One region of the Arthrobacter humicola genome, then DNA from elsewhere that is predicted to be linked to it. Evidence: riboswitches for the same ligand, from Rfam matches in the RefSeq annotation. Region 1 holds a riboswitch; each other region holds the start of a gene.
The links. Region 1 has a riboswitch for cyclic di-AMP ahead of ABD243_RS06695 (NlpC/P60 family protein). Riboswitches for the same ligand answer to the same signal wherever they lie in the genome.
Positions count from the first base shown of each region.

Region 2: another riboswitch for cyclic di-AMP. It lies ahead of ABD243_RS16935 (NlpC/P60 family protein); the one in region 1 lies ahead of ABD243_RS06695 (NlpC/P60 family protein).
Region 3: another riboswitch for cyclic di-AMP. It lies ahead of ABD243_RS05480 (aggregation-promoting factor C-terminal-like domain-containing protein); the one in region 1 lies ahead of ABD243_RS06695 (NlpC/P60 family protein).

Region 1 is NZ_BAAAQB010000019.1:50,018-55,349, forward strand. It holds gene ABD243_RS06690 (M23 family metallopeptidase) at 1-807, shown strand, start outside; cyclic di-AMP (ydaO/yuaA leader) riboswitch at 945-1,114, shown strand; gene ABD243_RS06695 (NlpC/P60 family protein) at 1,410-2,168, shown strand; gene ABD243_RS06700 (HNH endonuclease) at 2,390-2,890, shown strand; gene mobA (molybdenum cofactor guanylyltransferase) at 2,999-3,736, shown strand; gene ABD243_RS06710 (DUF6457 domain-containing protein) at 3,758-4,045, shown strand; gene ABD243_RS06715 (molybdopterin molybdotransferase MoeA) at 4,042-5,332, shown strand, end outside.
Region 2 is NZ_BAAAQB010000041.1:68,624-73,955, forward strand. It holds partial or broken gene ABD243_RS16920 (cation:proton antiporter) at 1-92, opposite strand, end outside; gene ABD243_RS16925 (hypothetical protein) at 89-526, opposite strand; gene ABD243_RS16930 (hypothetical protein) at 562-816, opposite strand; cyclic di-AMP (ydaO/yuaA leader) riboswitch at 994-1,192, shown strand; gene ABD243_RS16935 (NlpC/P60 family protein) at 1,197-1,871, shown strand; gene ABD243_RS16940 (sensor histidine kinase) at 2,001-3,008, opposite strand; gene ABD243_RS16945 (response regulator transcription factor) at 3,001-3,675, opposite strand; gene ABD243_RS16950 (VTT domain-containing protein) at 3,681-4,403, opposite strand; gene ABD243_RS16955 (phosphatase PAP2 family protein) at 4,416-5,186, opposite strand; gene ABD243_RS16960 (dihydrofolate reductase family protein) at 5,296-5,332, opposite strand, start outside.
Region 3 is NZ_BAAAQB010000012.1:223,747-229,078, reverse strand. It holds gene ABD243_RS05490 (response regulator transcription factor) at 1-436, shown strand, start outside; gene ABD243_RS05485 (sensor histidine kinase) at 440-2,104, shown strand; cyclic di-AMP (ydaO/yuaA leader) riboswitch at 2,286-2,445, shown strand; gene ABD243_RS05480 (aggregation-promoting factor C-terminal-like domain-containing protein) at 2,445-3,251, shown strand; gene ABD243_RS05475 (hypothetical protein) at 3,433-3,894, shown strand; gene ABD243_RS05470 (bifunctional glycosyltransferase family 2/GtrA family protein) at 4,072-5,332, shown strand, end outside.

The DNA of each region.
Region 1 (5,332 bases):
ACCGCCAGGGGCCGTCGCCGCGCGACCGGTCCCGCTCCGGAGCCGCGCCCCGTCGTCGCGCATACGGCCGAACGCCCGCGTGACGCACACCGCGACGAGCGCCGCAGCCGCCGCAGCCCGTTCCGTCAGGTAACGGACTTTGCCGCCGCCAGCGGCGTGGGGCAGAAGGCCGGAATCGCGCTGGCCGCCACCGGTCTGGTCCTCACGGTGACGGTCCCCGTCACGAGTCCCGTCATGGCCTCGAACACCGACGGATCCGCAGTCTCGGCCGCAGTACAGCCGGACGTCACGGCTGCCGCCGCCGCAAAGCTCGATTTCAGCCGGACGGCCATCGCCACCAAAGGCGACCCGGACGGGAAGCTCAAGCAACTGCTGAGCGCCCAGTCCGTCGGCAGCATTACCCGGGCGGCTTCAGCCGGCACGCTGGGTCCGCCGCTGGACCAGCTGATCACCGCATCGCCCTTCGGCTACCGTGTCAGCCCCATCACGGGCGGCCCGGGGGAGTTTCACCGCGGCCAGGATTTCGCCGCCCAGTGCGGCACGCCGGTCCACGCCGCCGCCAGCGGCACCGTGACCTTCAACGGATGGCACCCCTACGGCGGCGGCAACCGTGTGGTCATTGACCACGGCAACGGTCTGGAGACCACGTACAACCACCTGTCCTCGTCTTCGGTGAAGGTCGGCCAGAAGGTCTCCCGCGGCGATGTCGTCGCGCTGAGCGGGACCACCGGCGCCTCCACGGGCTGCCACCTCCACTTTGAAGTGATGGTCAACGGCGACGTTGTTGACCCCCTCGGCTGGCTCTAATAAAGACGATGGAGAACTCTCAAATTCCCGTGACACGCCGTGATCTGAATGTGACATTGAGTCCGGAGTCCTGTAGGGTTTGAAGCACGCCAACTTTTCCGAAGTTGGCGCTCTTGAGTGGATTGCCTAGCTCTGCCACCGCTCAAGGTCCGTTCGCATTACATCGTCTGGCAGGGGCGGGGGAACCAATTTTGGCCTTCGAAAGAAGGCCTAGGGGTTAAGTCGCAACGCTTCCCAGGAAGCAGCGCGGCCGGGTGACTCCCATCCGAATCCGACAGCTCACCTCGTAGGCATTGGGAGAGGCTACTTTCGTGTCTTCACGCCACAATGCTGCGCGTATGCGCACTGGCGCGGCTCTTTTGAGCCCGCTGACATCCACATCACGTGCCGCCCTTGCCGGCGCCCGGATGGGATCACGTTCCGCTGGCTCATTTTCTACCGAGTCCGGACAGCATGCAGTTTCCGCTTTTGGCGCGTCTTCGCAGTACACCCTTCGCTAAGTAACCCATTTCGGGGCGATCCGGCGTACCCCCAAGATGCCGGAGCGTCCTCAGTCCGCGCCCAAAAACGCGCGGTCCAAGGATCACGAAAGAGAGAACTTAATGACTACTCGTGCAACCGTTGCACGGCACCGCGCCGAGGTCACCAAGACCAACTCGCTGGCTGTTATTGCCAAGGCAGTCGGCGACAACGCCGGCGGCATGGGCCGTCAGGCCGCGGTCATCGCCGCAGCTTCCGGTCTGGTTCTGACCAGTGGAATCGCAGCCAACGCTGCTGAGACCAATGTTCAGCGCGAATCCACCTCCGCTTCCGCATTGGAAGTCCAGTCGTCGGCTCCGGCCACGATTTCGGCTGCTTCCACCATCGCGATCTCCTACGAGAAGCCCGCCGTGACCACGTCGCCGGCTCCCGTCGTCGAGGCTCCCAAGCCCGTCGTGCAGGTCCAGACCGCCGCAGCTACCCAGGCCGGCGGCGCCCAGGCCGGCGTCAACGGCGGCGCAGCTGCCCTGGCCCCCGCCGGAATCGGAAGCGGCGCCGGTGCAACCATCGCTGCCGCTGCCTACGCACAGCTCGGCGTGGCGCAGGACTGCACCGCCCTTGCCACCAACGCCCTGGCCGCGGCCGGTATCCACTACCACGGCTGGCCGGCAGGTTACCTGTCCCTCGGCCGCACCGTGAGCGCCGCCGAAGCTCGTCCGGGCGACCTCGCCTACTACCAGAACGGTGGCGTGGGCATGGCCCACATCGCTGTCTACGTCGGCAACGGCATGGCAGTCCACGGCGGCTGGAACGGCGGCACCACCGCTCTCTACAGCGTGAACGTCGGTTCCGGCCCGGTCTTCATCCGCGTCGGCGGCTAGGCACAAGCCCCCGCACTTTCAAAGACCCCCGCCTCTTGAGGCGGGGGTCTTTCGTGTTACCGGGATATGAATTTTCCGCGCAGGAGGCCGCGCCGCCGAAAAAACATTCGGTGATCTGGCAGTTGAGTGTTTACTCTTGTCTTGTCGATCCATAGCCCGACCATGCACAGGGCAGCCGGCCCTCGTGCCCCTGGCGGGTGCGGCCGTGAAGAGGTATGCGGATGCGCACTCTCGTTCTGAATGCTGGATATGAACCGCTGGCGGTCATCACCTTCCGCCGGGCGCTCGTCCTTGTCCTGACCGGAAAGGCCAGCGTGGTGGCTGAAGGGGACGACCCCGTTGTCGGCCCGCAGGACATTCTCGGCCGCCCGTCCGTGATCCTCCTGAACCGCTACATCCGACCGCGGTACAACACGATGACGGCGGTCAGCCGCCGCGGCGTGCTCCGCCGCGATGCCCACCACTGCGCGTACTGCGGCAAGGCAGCCCACACGATCGATCACGTCCAGCCCAAGTCCCGGGGCGGTGCTGATTCTTGGGAGAACCTCGTGGCCGCCTGCCTGCGCTGCAACAATGCCAAGGGCGACCACACGCCGGCAGAGATGGGCTGGAAGCTCGGATTTGTCCCGGGTCCCCCGAAGGGCACCATCTGGCAGATCAAGGAACTCGAGAAGCCGACCCCCGCGTGGGATCCGTTCCTGCTACCGGAATCGGCCGCCTGACCCATCGCTTGAACCGCTGCCCCGGCTGCTGCATTACGGCGGCCCCGGCCAGGACCCGGCCCTGGCGCCTGAGCCTCCGGGCAGCCCGCGCCGCGCTAGGCTGATCCGGTGGAGTTCGATGCCATCATTCTCGCCGGCGGAAGGTCGGCCCGCCTGGGCGGTGTGCCCAAGTCGCGGCTGACTTACGACGGCGCCACCCTGCTTGAGCGGTCGCTGCGCGCCGCGGGCGGGGCCCGCCGCGTCGTCGTCGTCGGTCCTGACCCCGGGGACCTGCCCGCCGGGACCCTGAACTGCCGGGAAGACCCGCCGTTCGCGGGCCCGGCCGCCGCGATCGCCGCGGGACTGAACGCGCTGGCCGCCGGGCACGCCGGCCGTTCCGACGCCGGCGCTCCCGCGCCGTTCACCCTTGTCCTGGCCTGTGACATGCCGCGCTCTGCCGTGGCGGTCCGTGCCCTGGCCGGGACACTGGCGGAGATGCTGGCGGAGGCAGTGACTGAAACGGTGACCGAGAACCTGGCAGAGGCCGGGGACGCGGCGCCAGCCGCTGACCAGCCGGGGGAGACGGGCGACGGCGTCATGGCCGTGTCGGCCGACGGCCGGAAGCAGCCGCTCGTTGGGTTTTATGGCACAGCTGCGCTACAACGAAGTGCCGCGGACGCCGCGCGTGCGGGCAGCCTGGAAAACGCGTCCGTCTTCGCCCTTCTTGCTAGGCTGGACGTGCGGGAAGTTCGCGTTCCCCCCGGTTCCACGGATGACGTTGACACCTGGGATGACGCTTCCGCACTAGGGGTATCCGGCAGGACTTCAGACCCCGGTCCGGGTTCCGGGCCGGAACTCCGCAGCTGAACTCGACCATGGAGGCAAACGGTGAAAAGCCAGGATGAAACGCTTGAAGACTGGTGCCGTGCCCTGCTCCAGGCCCTGGAGTTGGAAGGCGTTGAGATTGACGTGAACGAGGTCCTTGCCCTGGCAGGCGTAGCCGCCCACTCGGTGGTGCGACCGGCGGCGCCGCTGACCACGTTCATCGCAGGCTTTGCAGCAGGCCTGGCCTCCGGCTCCGGGAAGGCCTCGGACGCCTCATCCATGCAGGCCGCCATGGCAGTAGCCCGCCGGCTCGCCACAGACTATGCAGCCGCCGAAGCTTCCGGGGCATGACGCCTGCGGCCCCAGACGGCAGCGGACCCACCAGCGTCCCCCGCGGGAATAACGTCGACGGCGGCGCCGGGGACAGCGGCGCCGGGGACAGCTTTGAGGACGGCCTGGAGGCCGTCCCCGGCGACCCCCAAGCCGGCGCCCTGGACGCTCACACACCAGACTCTGCCGGGCCGGGCATTGCCGGTCACGATGCCGCCGACCAGGACGCCGCCGGCCAGGACAGTGCCGACAAGGACGCCGCCGACCAGGACAGTGCCGACGTCCAGCACCGGCATCTAGCCCACACGTGGCAGGAGGCCCGGCAGCTCGCCTTCGACTGTGCCACTCCCATCCCCGCAGCCCCCGTCCCGCTCCGCCAGGCACTGGGCCGGACCCTGGCAGCGGACGTGGTTGCCCTGCAGGACATGCCGCACTACGCCTCCTCCGCCATGGACGGCTGGGCCGTCAACGGCAGCGGTCCGTGGATTCTGGCCGAGCCCAACCAGCGGCTGGCGCCGCACCAAGCCAGCCGGATTGCCACCGGCGGCCTCATCCCCGCCGGGGCCAAGGCCGTGCTGCGCAGTGAAAGCGGCGTCATCGGCACCGACGAGGACGGACTGCCCGTCCTGAAGCTCGGCGGCAGCGCGAAGCCGGGGGATCCGCGCAACGGTGACCACATCAGGAAAGCCGGCGAAGAGGCGGCCGCCGGAGATGTTCTGATCAAACGCGGCGCCGTCCTGAACCCGGCTCACCTGGCCCTCGCCGCGCTGGCCGGTAACGACACCCTGCCCGTGCTCGGCAAGGCCCTCGTCCGCCTCGTCCTCACCGGCTCCGAGGTGGTGACGTCCGGATTACCGGCGCCCGGGCAAGTTCGGGATACGTTCGGTCCTCAACTGGCGGCAGTAGTGGGGATGCTCGGCGGCATCTGTACCGAAGAGGTGAAAATCGGCGATACCTACGCCGAATGGCTCGCCGCGCTTGAGGACGGGGAGCCCGTCCCCGCGGGCGGCGGCCAGCCAAGCGGCCAGTCGAGCGGCCAGCCAAGCAGCCAGTCAAGCAGCGCGTCAGACATCCCGTTCCGCGACGCGTCCGGCGGCAGGTCCGCTGCTCCGCCGGCTGCCGATCCTGCCGCCGAAAGCCTGCCCGCCGACGTCGTCATCACCACCGGCGGCACCGGCCGTTCCGCAACGGACCATCTCCGGCGTTCGGTGGACGAGCTCGGCGGCCGCCTGCTGATCGACGGGATCGCGATGCGGCCCGGCCACCCTGCCGTTCTCGCCGAGCTGCCCGACGGCAGGTACATCCTCG
Region 2 (5,332 bases), on a different contig from region 1:
AGTACCACCGGCAGCCGCCAGTGCACCGGCAGAGCGAGCAGGGGACCAGCCAGGGCGACGACGGCGATCAGCGCCAGGGTCAAGAAGGTCATGGCTCGAGACTGCGGGACGGCCCCGGGCCAATCGGGGCAACAAGCTTCACCGGAATGTCGGTGTTCTCGTCCGTGAGGTAGGAAGCGCAGACGCGGTGATAGCCGTCGGCAATCTGGGCCGCGACTCCGGCGTCGAGGTCCCCGCGGACCAGGAGGACGGGGGAGAGCGGGCGGCCGTCGGCAATCTTGGCCAGGTCGGAGGCCACATGGGGGTTGTCCCGGGTCAGGAGCGGCAGGCCTGAGGCCCGCAGGATGTCTTTGGCCACGTGGTGGGTTACGGGCGCCAGGCGCAACGACTCCACGATGACGGCGGCCCGTGCGTCATCGGTGAGCAGCGAGAGATAACGACCGGCGGCCGGATAGTCGTGTTCCTCGGGCTCCCCGCGCCACAACACCTGGTCGCCCTCATGGCCCTTGTCCGAATCCTTTGTCATGGAATGAGACTAGTCCCGTGGAGGGGGCAGCGCGCCTACGTTCCTGACCGCCGTTCCACCACCGCGTAGGCCTTGCCGTCCAGGAATGCCCAGTCGTTGACAACCATAAACCCGAGGGCGTCCACCCGGTCGTTCAGGACGTGTTCGTCGAAGCCGCCGTCCCGTGGCTCCGCATCCCATGTGGACACGTGGACGTCCGGGCCGTCCAGGATCAGCAGTTCGGTATTGACGTCGAAATCCTCCTGGGGCTGGTTGCTCAACTGGCAGATGGCGACACAGTGGCTGTTCATTTCGGGCCTCCGCTTCCAAGGTGGTGCTGATGGCATCATCTTATGGTCGAAAAGCTGCGCCGCCCTATGGGCAACTGCCGGACCGCACTGTGGCGGCCGTTACCTGAATGTGACTTTTGCCTGCGGTTCGCGCTACGGTGGATAAGTGCCTGTTGTCTCCGATACGGGCGCTCCCCAGCCGATTGCCTAACTCTGCCGCGGCCCGGGGGTAACTCGCACCAACGACCGGCAGAGACGGGGAAACCACTTTTGGCCTGCTGATACGCAGGCCTTGGGGTGAAGCCGCACAGTGCCCGCAACGACGGGCCCCGGAGTGCGGCCGGGTGACTCCCATCCGAATCCGACAGCTCACCTCGCAGGCATTGGGAGAGGCTACATCCATGTCTTCAATCAATACTTTTGCGCGCCATGCCGCCGTCCTCGCCGCCGCATCCGGTCTGGTTCTTACCAGCGGAATGGCCGCCAACGCAGCCCCGGCACCCGTGCAGCGGGAATCCGCCCCGGCCTCCGCCGCGGACGTCAAGGGACTTCTCAGCGCGCCCGTCAGCGCCGATTCAAGCGTCAAGATCAGCTTCGACCGCCCCGCAGTAAGCTCTGTCGCCGCGCCGGTCATCGAACAGCCCAAGCCCGTTGCCGCTGCTCCCGCAGCAGCGCCGGCAGCAGCACCCAAGGCGGCCGCGGCGCCGTCCGTACAGGTGCAGGCAGCTCCGGCGGCCGCCCCGGCCGCGGCGCCCGCCGGTGGCCGCAACGCCATCATGCTTTCTGCCGCATACAGCCAGCTGGGCATCACCCAGGACTGCACCGCGATGGTGGAAAAGGCCCTTGGCGCGGCCGGTAAGCCCGTCGGCGACATCGGGCCCCGGGCCTTCCTCGGCCTCGGAATCGTTGTGGCGGCCCCGCAGCCCGGTGACATGGTGGTCCAGTCCGGCCACGTCGGCATCTACGCCGGCAACGGCCAGGTGATCAGCGGCGGCATGAACGGCGCCAACCAGACGATCGTGCACCCGCTGTCCTGGCTCACCGCGACCGGCGGCGTGACCTTCGTCCGCGCCTAAACCCCGCAGGGGCCAGACGGCCACTCCCGGGGCCACCCAATCCGGAAAGACCGGCGATCGATTTTCCCTTGGGGGCAAGCGATCGCCGGTCTTTCCCTTACCCGGATTCTCACGGATTCCCCCGGTCTCTCAGTCATTTTTGCCCGCGGCGAGCGGAAGCGTCATCTTCATGACCGTGCCGGCGTCGCCGGTGGAGGCAACCTCGACGGCGCCTCCGGCAGCCACGGCGATCTCCCGGACCAGGGCCAAGCCGATGCCAAAGCTCCGTTGTCCCTGTGTTCCGCCGGTGCTGGCGGTCCGCACGAAGCGGTCAAAGATCCGGGCCTGGTCCACTCCGGTGATCCCGGTCCCTGTGTCCGCCACGGTGATGACCGCGCGGTTCTGCTCGATCGCCGTCGTGATGGTCACACGGCCGCCCGGCGGGGTGTGGGAGAGGGCGTTGTCCGCCAGGGCCAGGACGGCGCGGCGCAAGGCGTTGGCGTCGATCCTGGCCAGCGGCCGGGCAACGGCGAAGAAGTCCAGGCGCACGTCCCGTTGCTCCGCGACCAGCCGAAGGCTTTCGGCGACGCCGGAGGCGGTGTCGGCGAGGTCGGCAGGCGCTGCCGAGCGGTCAGGGGCGTCGGTGGTGGCCGCGAGGAGCAGTTCGTTGACGATCCCGGTCAGCGTCGCCGCGTCCTCCCGGATCCGGGCCAGGTCCTGGGCCTGTTTGGAGCCGGGCTCGGTGTTGCGCTGGGCAAGCTGGATCCTGGTGTCCAGGATGGTCAAGGGAGTGCGCAGTTCATGGCTGGCGTCCTGGACGAAGCGCCGCTGCCGGGCCAAGGCGTCGCCGAGGGGGCGGATGGCGCTGCGCGCGCTGAGCCATCCGACGATGCCTGCCAGCACGATTCCCGCGACCCCGGCGATGAGCATGGCTTCGAGCACGTCCCGGGAATCCAGGTAGGCGTAGGCCGCCCCGGCCGATGCCGAACGCGGAACTTCAGGATGGGCCAGCTGGTTGACGAGGTACAGCGCCGTGGCGGCGAGGAGTCCGAGGACCATGACCGCGCAGGCGGCGCTGATCCGCAAGGCGACTTTGAGGGAGGCCTTGCGCAGGGTGGAGTGGTCCGGGGTTTCGCCGGCGCCCCCGCCGTTACTCATGGGCATCGCCGATCTGGTAGCCGACGCCGTGCACGGTGCGGATGACGGCCTTGGAGATCTTCCGGCGCAAGTGGTGGACATAGGTATCGATCACCCCCGGCTGGTCGGAGGCATGGAAGTGCGCTGAGAGGAGTTCGTCCCGGGTGAAGACCCGGTCAGGTTCCGCGGCCAGGGCTGCCAGGAGCTGCCCTTCCTTTGCGGTCAGCGACACCGTGTGCCCGTAGACCGAGCGGATCGAGCGCTGCGCCGGGTCAAGTTCCCAGTCCCCGATGCTCAGCGGTGCCGGCACTGCGGCATAGGTGCGCGTCAGTGCGCGCAGTCGTGCCGCCAGTTCGCCGGCGTCGAACGGTTTGGTCACGTAGTCGTTGGCGCCGGCGTCCAGACCCCTGACTTTCTCCTCTGCGTCGCCCAGCGCGGTCAGGATCAGGATGGGCGTGCCGATTCCTTTGGACCGCAAGGCCCCGATGAGGGCGATGCCGTCCATCACGGGCAGACCGCGGTCGATCACCATGACGTCCCAGGCCTCGGTCAGCCCCACGTGCAGGCCGTCACGACCGTTGGTGACCAGCCGAACGTGGTAATCCGTGTCCAGAAGCTCGGCGATGAGCGGTCCCAGGGCGGCGTCATCCTCGACGAGCAGCAGGGACGGCCGGTCAGCGGTTGTCATGTCAGCTATTCTTCCGTGACCAATTCCCGGGCCGGCAGTCCCTCCCCGGTTTCCGCCTCCGTGTCGCCGGCAGTTACCCCCGCGCGCCGGCTGGTGCGGCGGCGCCTGAGGAACTGCACGATACCCGGGACGACGGAGAGCAGGACCATGCCCACGGCGATGACGTCGATGTTTTTGGCGACGATGTCAAAGTGTCCCAGCCAGGTACCCAGCATCGTCACGGAGATTGCCCACGCCGCCGCGCCGGTGATGTTCCAGAGGACGAAGGATTTGTACTCATAGCGTGCGATCCCGGCACTGAGCGGCGCGAAGGTCCTGACCATGGGGACGAAGCGCGCGAGCACGACGGCGGCGCCGCCGTGCCGCCGGAAGAAGTCTTCCGTGGTGGTCAGGTGGGCCGTCTTCAGGATCCGGGCATCGTCCTTGAACCATCGCCGGCCGAAAGTGCGGCCCAGCATGTACCCCACCTGGTCCCCGACGACGGCGGCCGCGGTGACGACGCCGATCAGCACCGGCAGCGTCAGGTGCAGCTGCTGGTGCAGGAGCCCGGCGGTGAAGAGCAGCGAGTCTCCGGGCAGGAAGGGAAAGAGCACGCCGGACTCGATGAAGACCATGAGCGCGATGACGCCCAGGGCTCCCGGGCCCAGACCGGCGAGCAGGCTTGCCGGATCCAGCAGCGACGGTGACCCGGCGGCCTGCGCGGCCGGAAGGAGGGCTGAAATGTCCACGGTGTGCAGAGGTTACTTCCTCTCAGATGCCGGCTCAGAGGCCAGCGGGCGGGCGATGGCACGGGCAGGTAGCCGGTCCGCGATCTTCGGCGCGGCAACGTTCCAGAGCCCGGTGAGCATCACCACGGCTGCGCTCGCAGCCAGGAATGATGCCGTGACGTCGGAGGGGTAGTGGACGCCGATGTACAGCCTGGACCACGCCACGATGAGCGCCATCGCCGCGGCCGCGAAGGCCGATACCTTGGCCCAGCGGGTCCCGCGGGCCAGGAAATACAGCGCGAAACCGAGAGCGACGGCAAAGGACACATGGCCGCTCGGGAAGCTGTTGGAGCCGGTTTCCGGTGCCAAAGGATCGAACAGCAGCGCGGGGTTCGGCCGCTGGCGGGCCACGAGGATCTTGAAGAATTCGCTGGCCACCCAGCCGGACACTGCCACCAGGCCGAATGCTATCGCCTTGACCAGTCCGCCGCGGAACAGCCAGATGCAGAGGGCGACGGCGGCGATCAGCGCGACGCCGGCGACCGGGCCAAACACGACGTTCAGTATCATCGCGACGGCGGTCAGGGCCGCGGCGTGATGCTGGCTGAGGTCCTGATCGACGCCGAGCTCGGTGGCGCTGAAGCCCGGCGTCAGCTGCGCCGCCAGGCCGAGAGCCAGGACGGCGGCGGAGAGGAGGAGGCCCAGCAGCAACCAGTGGCGGACCTGGGGGAGGGCCAGCAGCTGCGGCCGCGCGGCGGTACGACCTAGTGCTGTATCGCGTTCAACAGGGACGGGTCCAGTCATGGGTCCTCCGGCTCGGGACAAGGGCGCCAGGTTGGCGCCGGTTTCCACTCTTCCGCGAGGCAATTAAGAAACGCTTAAGAAGTGCCGCCCGGACGTTCCGCAGGGCTGATTACGCGGCGTAGCGCAGCAGGGTCACTCCGTTGCCG
Region 3 (5,332 bases), on a different contig from region 1:
GGACGCCGTCCAGGACCGCATCACCGGCCTGGCGGCCGGCGGCGATGACTACGTCACGAAGCCGTTCAGCATGGAAGAGGTCTTGCTGCGCCTGCATCGGCTGGTCCAGCGCTCCGGGGTGGCCGCCATGGACACCGCCGAACTCGTGGTGGGTGACCTTGTGCTCAATGTCGATACCCGTGAAGTCACCCGGGCCGGCGAGGAGCTGCATCTGACCGCTACGCAGTTCGAACTGCTGCGGTACCTCATGGAGAACCCCAAGCGGGTGATCAGCAAGGCCCAGATCCTGGACCGGGTCTGGGACTATGACTTCGGCGGCCAGGCGAACATCGTGGAACTCTACATCTCGTACCTCCGCAAGAAGGTGGACGCCAACCACGCGCCCATGATCCACACGGTGCGCGGCGCCGGCTACGTCCTGAAGCCGGCGGACTGATCCGTGCCCACCCTTTCCGGCGTCACCCGCGTCCCCGGGCGTGACTGGCGCAACCCGTCCACGTGGCATTTGCGCACCCGGCTGGTCCTCGTTGCCATGGGGCTGCTCGTGGCCATCTGCGGCGCTGTGGGATTGTTCAGCTACGCCTCCATGGACCTCTTCCTGACCCGGCAGCTCGATGACCAGCTCGGCGAAGCATCGCACCGCTCCAGCGAGTTCGGCCGGCCCGTGCCCGGCAGCTCGGGCGGCCGCCCCGACCCCCTCGAGGCCCGGGGGCAGGGCGTCGGAACGCTCAACGCCCGCTTGGCGGACGGCGAGGTCAGCAGCGCCGGATTCCTGGCCGGGGACGCCACCCGCAAGAGCCTCTCCCCCGACGACAACGCCGTCCTCCTCACCCTGGCCCCGAACGGTGTGCCGGTGGACCGGACGCTCTCGGCCGGCGCGTACCGGCTCATGGCCGTGCGTGCACCGTATGGCGACGTGATTGTCACCGGGCTCCCGCTGGCGGAAAAGCAGGACACCCTGGCCTCGCTGGTGTGGACCATGGTGGTCGTGTCCGCAGGCGGGCTGGTGCTGATCGGCCTCGCCGGCACGGCGGTCATCCGGCGGACCATGAAGCCGCTGGAGCAGCTTTCCGAGGTGGCCACCAAGGTCTCCCGCCTGCCGCTCGACGCCGGCGAGGTGGCGCTCGGGGTGCGTGTCCCGGCGTCGGCCGCCCACCCCGGCACCGAAGTGGGCAGCGTGGGCTACGCGCTGAACCAGATGCTGGACAACGTCTCCAACGCCCTTGAGGCGCGGCAGGAGAGCGAAATGAAGGTGCGGCAGTTCGTCGCCGATGCCTCGCACGAACTCCGCACTCCGCTCACGGCCATCCGCGGTTACACGGAGCTGATGCGGATGACCGAGCACTTCACGCCCGACGGCGAGAAGTCCCTGGCCCGCGTCCAAAGCCAGTCCGAGCGGATGACCACCCTGGTGGAGGACCTGCTGCTGCTGGCGCGCCTGGACGAGGGGCAGCCGCTCAAGGTCGCCGACGTCGACCTCACCCAACTGGCCGTCGAGACCGTGAGCGATGAGAAGGTCATGGCCCCGGACCGGATCTGGCAGCTGGAACTGCCGGATGAGCCGGTGGTGGTGCGCGGCGATGCGGCCCAACTCCACCAGGTCCTCGCCAATCTCCTGTCCAATGCGCGCAAGCACACGGCACCGGGGACCAAGGTGGTCACGGGCGTCATGCGTTCGGCGGACGGCAGCGCCGTGGTCACTGTGACGGACAACGGCAGCGGCATCGCCCCCGAATTCGTCGGCCGAGTCTTCGCCCGCTTCGCGCGGGCTGACGCGTCGCGCACCAATCCGGCAGCCAGCTCCGCAGGCAGCCCTGCGCCAGCGACGGCGGGGGCCCGGTCCGGGTCCGCTGCCCGCATCGCTCCCGGCTCTTCTACCGCTCCTCTTTCCGGCTCTGTTTCCGGCAGGTCCGGGGGTGCAGCCGGCAGCAACGGGAGCGGATATGCCACGGCGGGCGCACCGACGTCCGAGGGCACCAGCGGGCTGGGCTTGTCCATTGTCCAGTCGATCGTGGAGGCCCACGGGGGGACCGTCGAGGTCACGTCCCGACCGGGCCGGACGGAGTTCGCTGTACGGCTCCCGGCCGTACCGCCGTCGGCGTAACCGGCGCCGGGGCTACAGGGTCGGCTGCCGGCACCCGCGCGGGGAATCTCGCGCAACGCGACACGCCGCCCCTGTGACCGCCGTTACCCAAATGTGACTTAAGCCCAGGAGTCCTGTACCGTTTTTCGAGTGCGGCCTCCATTTGTGCCGCATATCCGGATGGACGCCAAACTCTGCCGCTTCCCGGATTCCGCTGGACCAGGCAGAGGCGGGGGACCCAGAGTTCCCGGGCATTCTGCACACATGCGCCCTTGGGGTGAAGCCGACACGTGATATTCCGTGCGGCCGGATGACCTCATCCGAACCCGACAGCTAACTCCGCAGGCGTTGAGAGGCCATCATGACTGAATTCCAGGTACAAACGCGCCCTGACGGCGTTTCACATTCCCGCGCCGGCAAGTCGCGCCACCGTGCCGCACCGGCCCCGCAGGCGTCCGCCCTGTCGCGACTGGCCACCGGGCTCGGCATCACCGGACGCCGCGCCGCCGTCGTCACCGCCGCCTGCGCAGTACTCGTGGCAGGCGGCGCCGCCGCCAGCCAGGCCGCAGAGCCCGGCAGCTACGGGGCGACTGTTGCGAGCTCCCAAACGGCCACCACGGCCGATCCCCTAGCCAAGCTGAACTTTGAACGGGTCCAGGTCGCCGCGCCGGCAGCTGCAGCACCCAGCGGCGCGGTACCTCAGATCTCGGAGGTCAAGCCGGCCGAAGCACCGGCACCCGCTGCCGCTGCCGCTGCTGCCCCGGCCGCGCCGGCCCCGGCGGCAGCACCGGCGCCCGCTCCCGCAGCAGCCCCCGTTCCCGCAGCGGCTCCCGCGCCGGCACCGGCGCCGGTCGCCATCGACGACCCCGCCGGGGCACAGGCCTACGCCGCGGCCCAGCTGGGCAGCTATGGCTGGGCACCCGGCCAGATGCAGTGCCTGCAGAAGCTCTGGACGAAGGAATCGGACTGGAAGACGACGGCCACGAACGCCAGCAGCGGCGCCTACGGTGTGGTCCAGTCCCTGCCCGCCTCGAAGATGGCGAGCGCCGGCGCGGACTACATGACCAACTACCGGACCCAGATCAACTGGGGCCTGAACTACGTCAAGTCGCGCTACGGCTCCCCCTGCGGCGCCCTGAACTTCCACCTGTCCCACAACTGGTACTAAGCCGGCACCAGCCAGCAGCGCCCATGAGGCCCCGGATCCATCGTGATCCGGGGCCTTCGCGTATTTCGGAGAACAAGGTTTTCTCAAGGTCGGGGCGGGAGGCTTGGGCACCGCTGCCTCCATTCACCAAGTACGCGGGGTGCCCGCTCCAGGGCACGGAATCAAATTTCAGGAGCACAACATGAAAAAATGGGCTATTCCGGCGGTCCTCGCGGCCGCACTCTTTGTCGGCGCCGGACCGGCCGGGGCGGTGCCGTCGGGACCTCCGCAGCCCGCCGATCCAGCCACGTTCACATTGGATAATTGTGGCTTTCCGGTCACGGCGCAGCTCACCGGCAAGTTCAAGAACATCGCGACGCCTGCCGGCACTGTCATCAGTACGTCGCCAGGACTGAAAATCACGCTGACGGCCAACGGCAAGACCCTCAACTACGTGATCACCGGTACCAGCCGCTACACATTCCTCAGCGACAGCGTTGAGGTAGTCTCCACGGGCAGGAATCTACTGCTGCTCCCCTCGCCGGACGGCCTGTACCTGACCACCGGCAACGTCAACTACGCCCTCAACCTGGACAACTCGGAGCTGAGGAGGTTCAGCGGACCGGGCACTGCAGCGAACGTTTGTCCTCTGCTGGCTCCCTGACGGACTAACCGGGGGCAGTGCACCACCACCGCGTTGTGGGCACCGCCCCCGGTTATCTGTCCGGAGCTCCGGCAGCACGGGCATTGCAGACGACTCCGTGCGTCGCCGGCGGACTTCCACAGCCCCCGCACAGCTTGACCCTAAAGCCCTCATATGGACCGCCGGGACAGTTGAGCCATGACGTTCACAGACCAGGCCTCAGGAACCCTGCCACACTCCACCGCGACGCCGGCCGGTCCGGCAGCACCCGCCGCACTTTCCGGGCTCGCCGTGGCCGACGCGCCCGCCCAGGCCCGGTTCGGCGGGCCGCTCACCAGCCCGGGCGGCCGGCGCTCAGCTATTGACACGCGCACCAGCGAGCCGCTGCTGGACGTCACCATCCCGGTCTTCAACGAGGAGCGGGACCTCGAGGCGTGCCTGCGCCGGCTCCACGCCTATCTTCTGGGCTCCTTCCCGCACTCCTTCCGGATCACGGTGGCGGACAATGCCAGCACCGACGGAACACTCAAGACGGCGGAACGCGTAGCCCGTGAGCTCCGCGAGGTGAACGTGGTCCATATGGCCGAAAAAGGCCGCGGAAATGCGCTGCGCAAGGTCTGGCTTGCCTCGCCGTCGCCGGTCCTGGCATACATGGACGTGGACCTTTCCACCGATCTGGCGGCGCTCGGCCCCCTCCTTGCCCCGCTCATTTCGGGGCACTCCGACCTCGCGATCGGGACCCGGCTGACCCGCAACTCGCGGGTGGTCCGCGGGCCGAAGCGGGAATTCATCTCGCGCAGCTACAACTTCCTGCTTCAGTCCTTCATGGGCGCCCATTTCAGCGACGCCCAGTGCGGCTTCAAGGCGATCCGGGCGGATGTGGCCCGGCAACTGCTCCCGCACACTTTGGACAACGCCTGGTTCTTCGACACCGAGCTGCTGGTCCTGGCCGAAAAGTGCGGCCTGCGCGTCCACGAAGTCCCGGTGGACTGGACCGATGACCCGGATTCGAGCGTGGACATCGTCCAGACCGCCATCGCGGACCTGCGCGGCATGGCACGGTTGAGCCGGGACCTGGTCTCGGGCCGGATCCCGGTTCCCGAGCTGCGCGCCGCCCTCGCCCGCGGACCGCTTCCTGCTTCCTCGCGGGCCCAGGAACAAAGTCCCGGCGGAAGCCTCTTTGGACAGCTCGTCCGCTTCGGCAGCATCGGGGTGGCCTCCACTCTGGCATACCTGGTGATTTTCCTGCTCTGCCGCGGGATCATGGACCCGCAACTGGCAAATTTCCTCGCGCTGCTCACTACCGCCGTGGCCAATACCGCGGCCAACCGGCGTTTCACGTTCGGCATCCAGGGCAGCAGCCAGGCGGCACGCCACCACTTCGAGGGCCTGCTGGTCTTCGGGATCGGCCTGGCCCTGACCTCGGGCGCCCTCGCCGTGGTTCACAACGCGTCAGGAG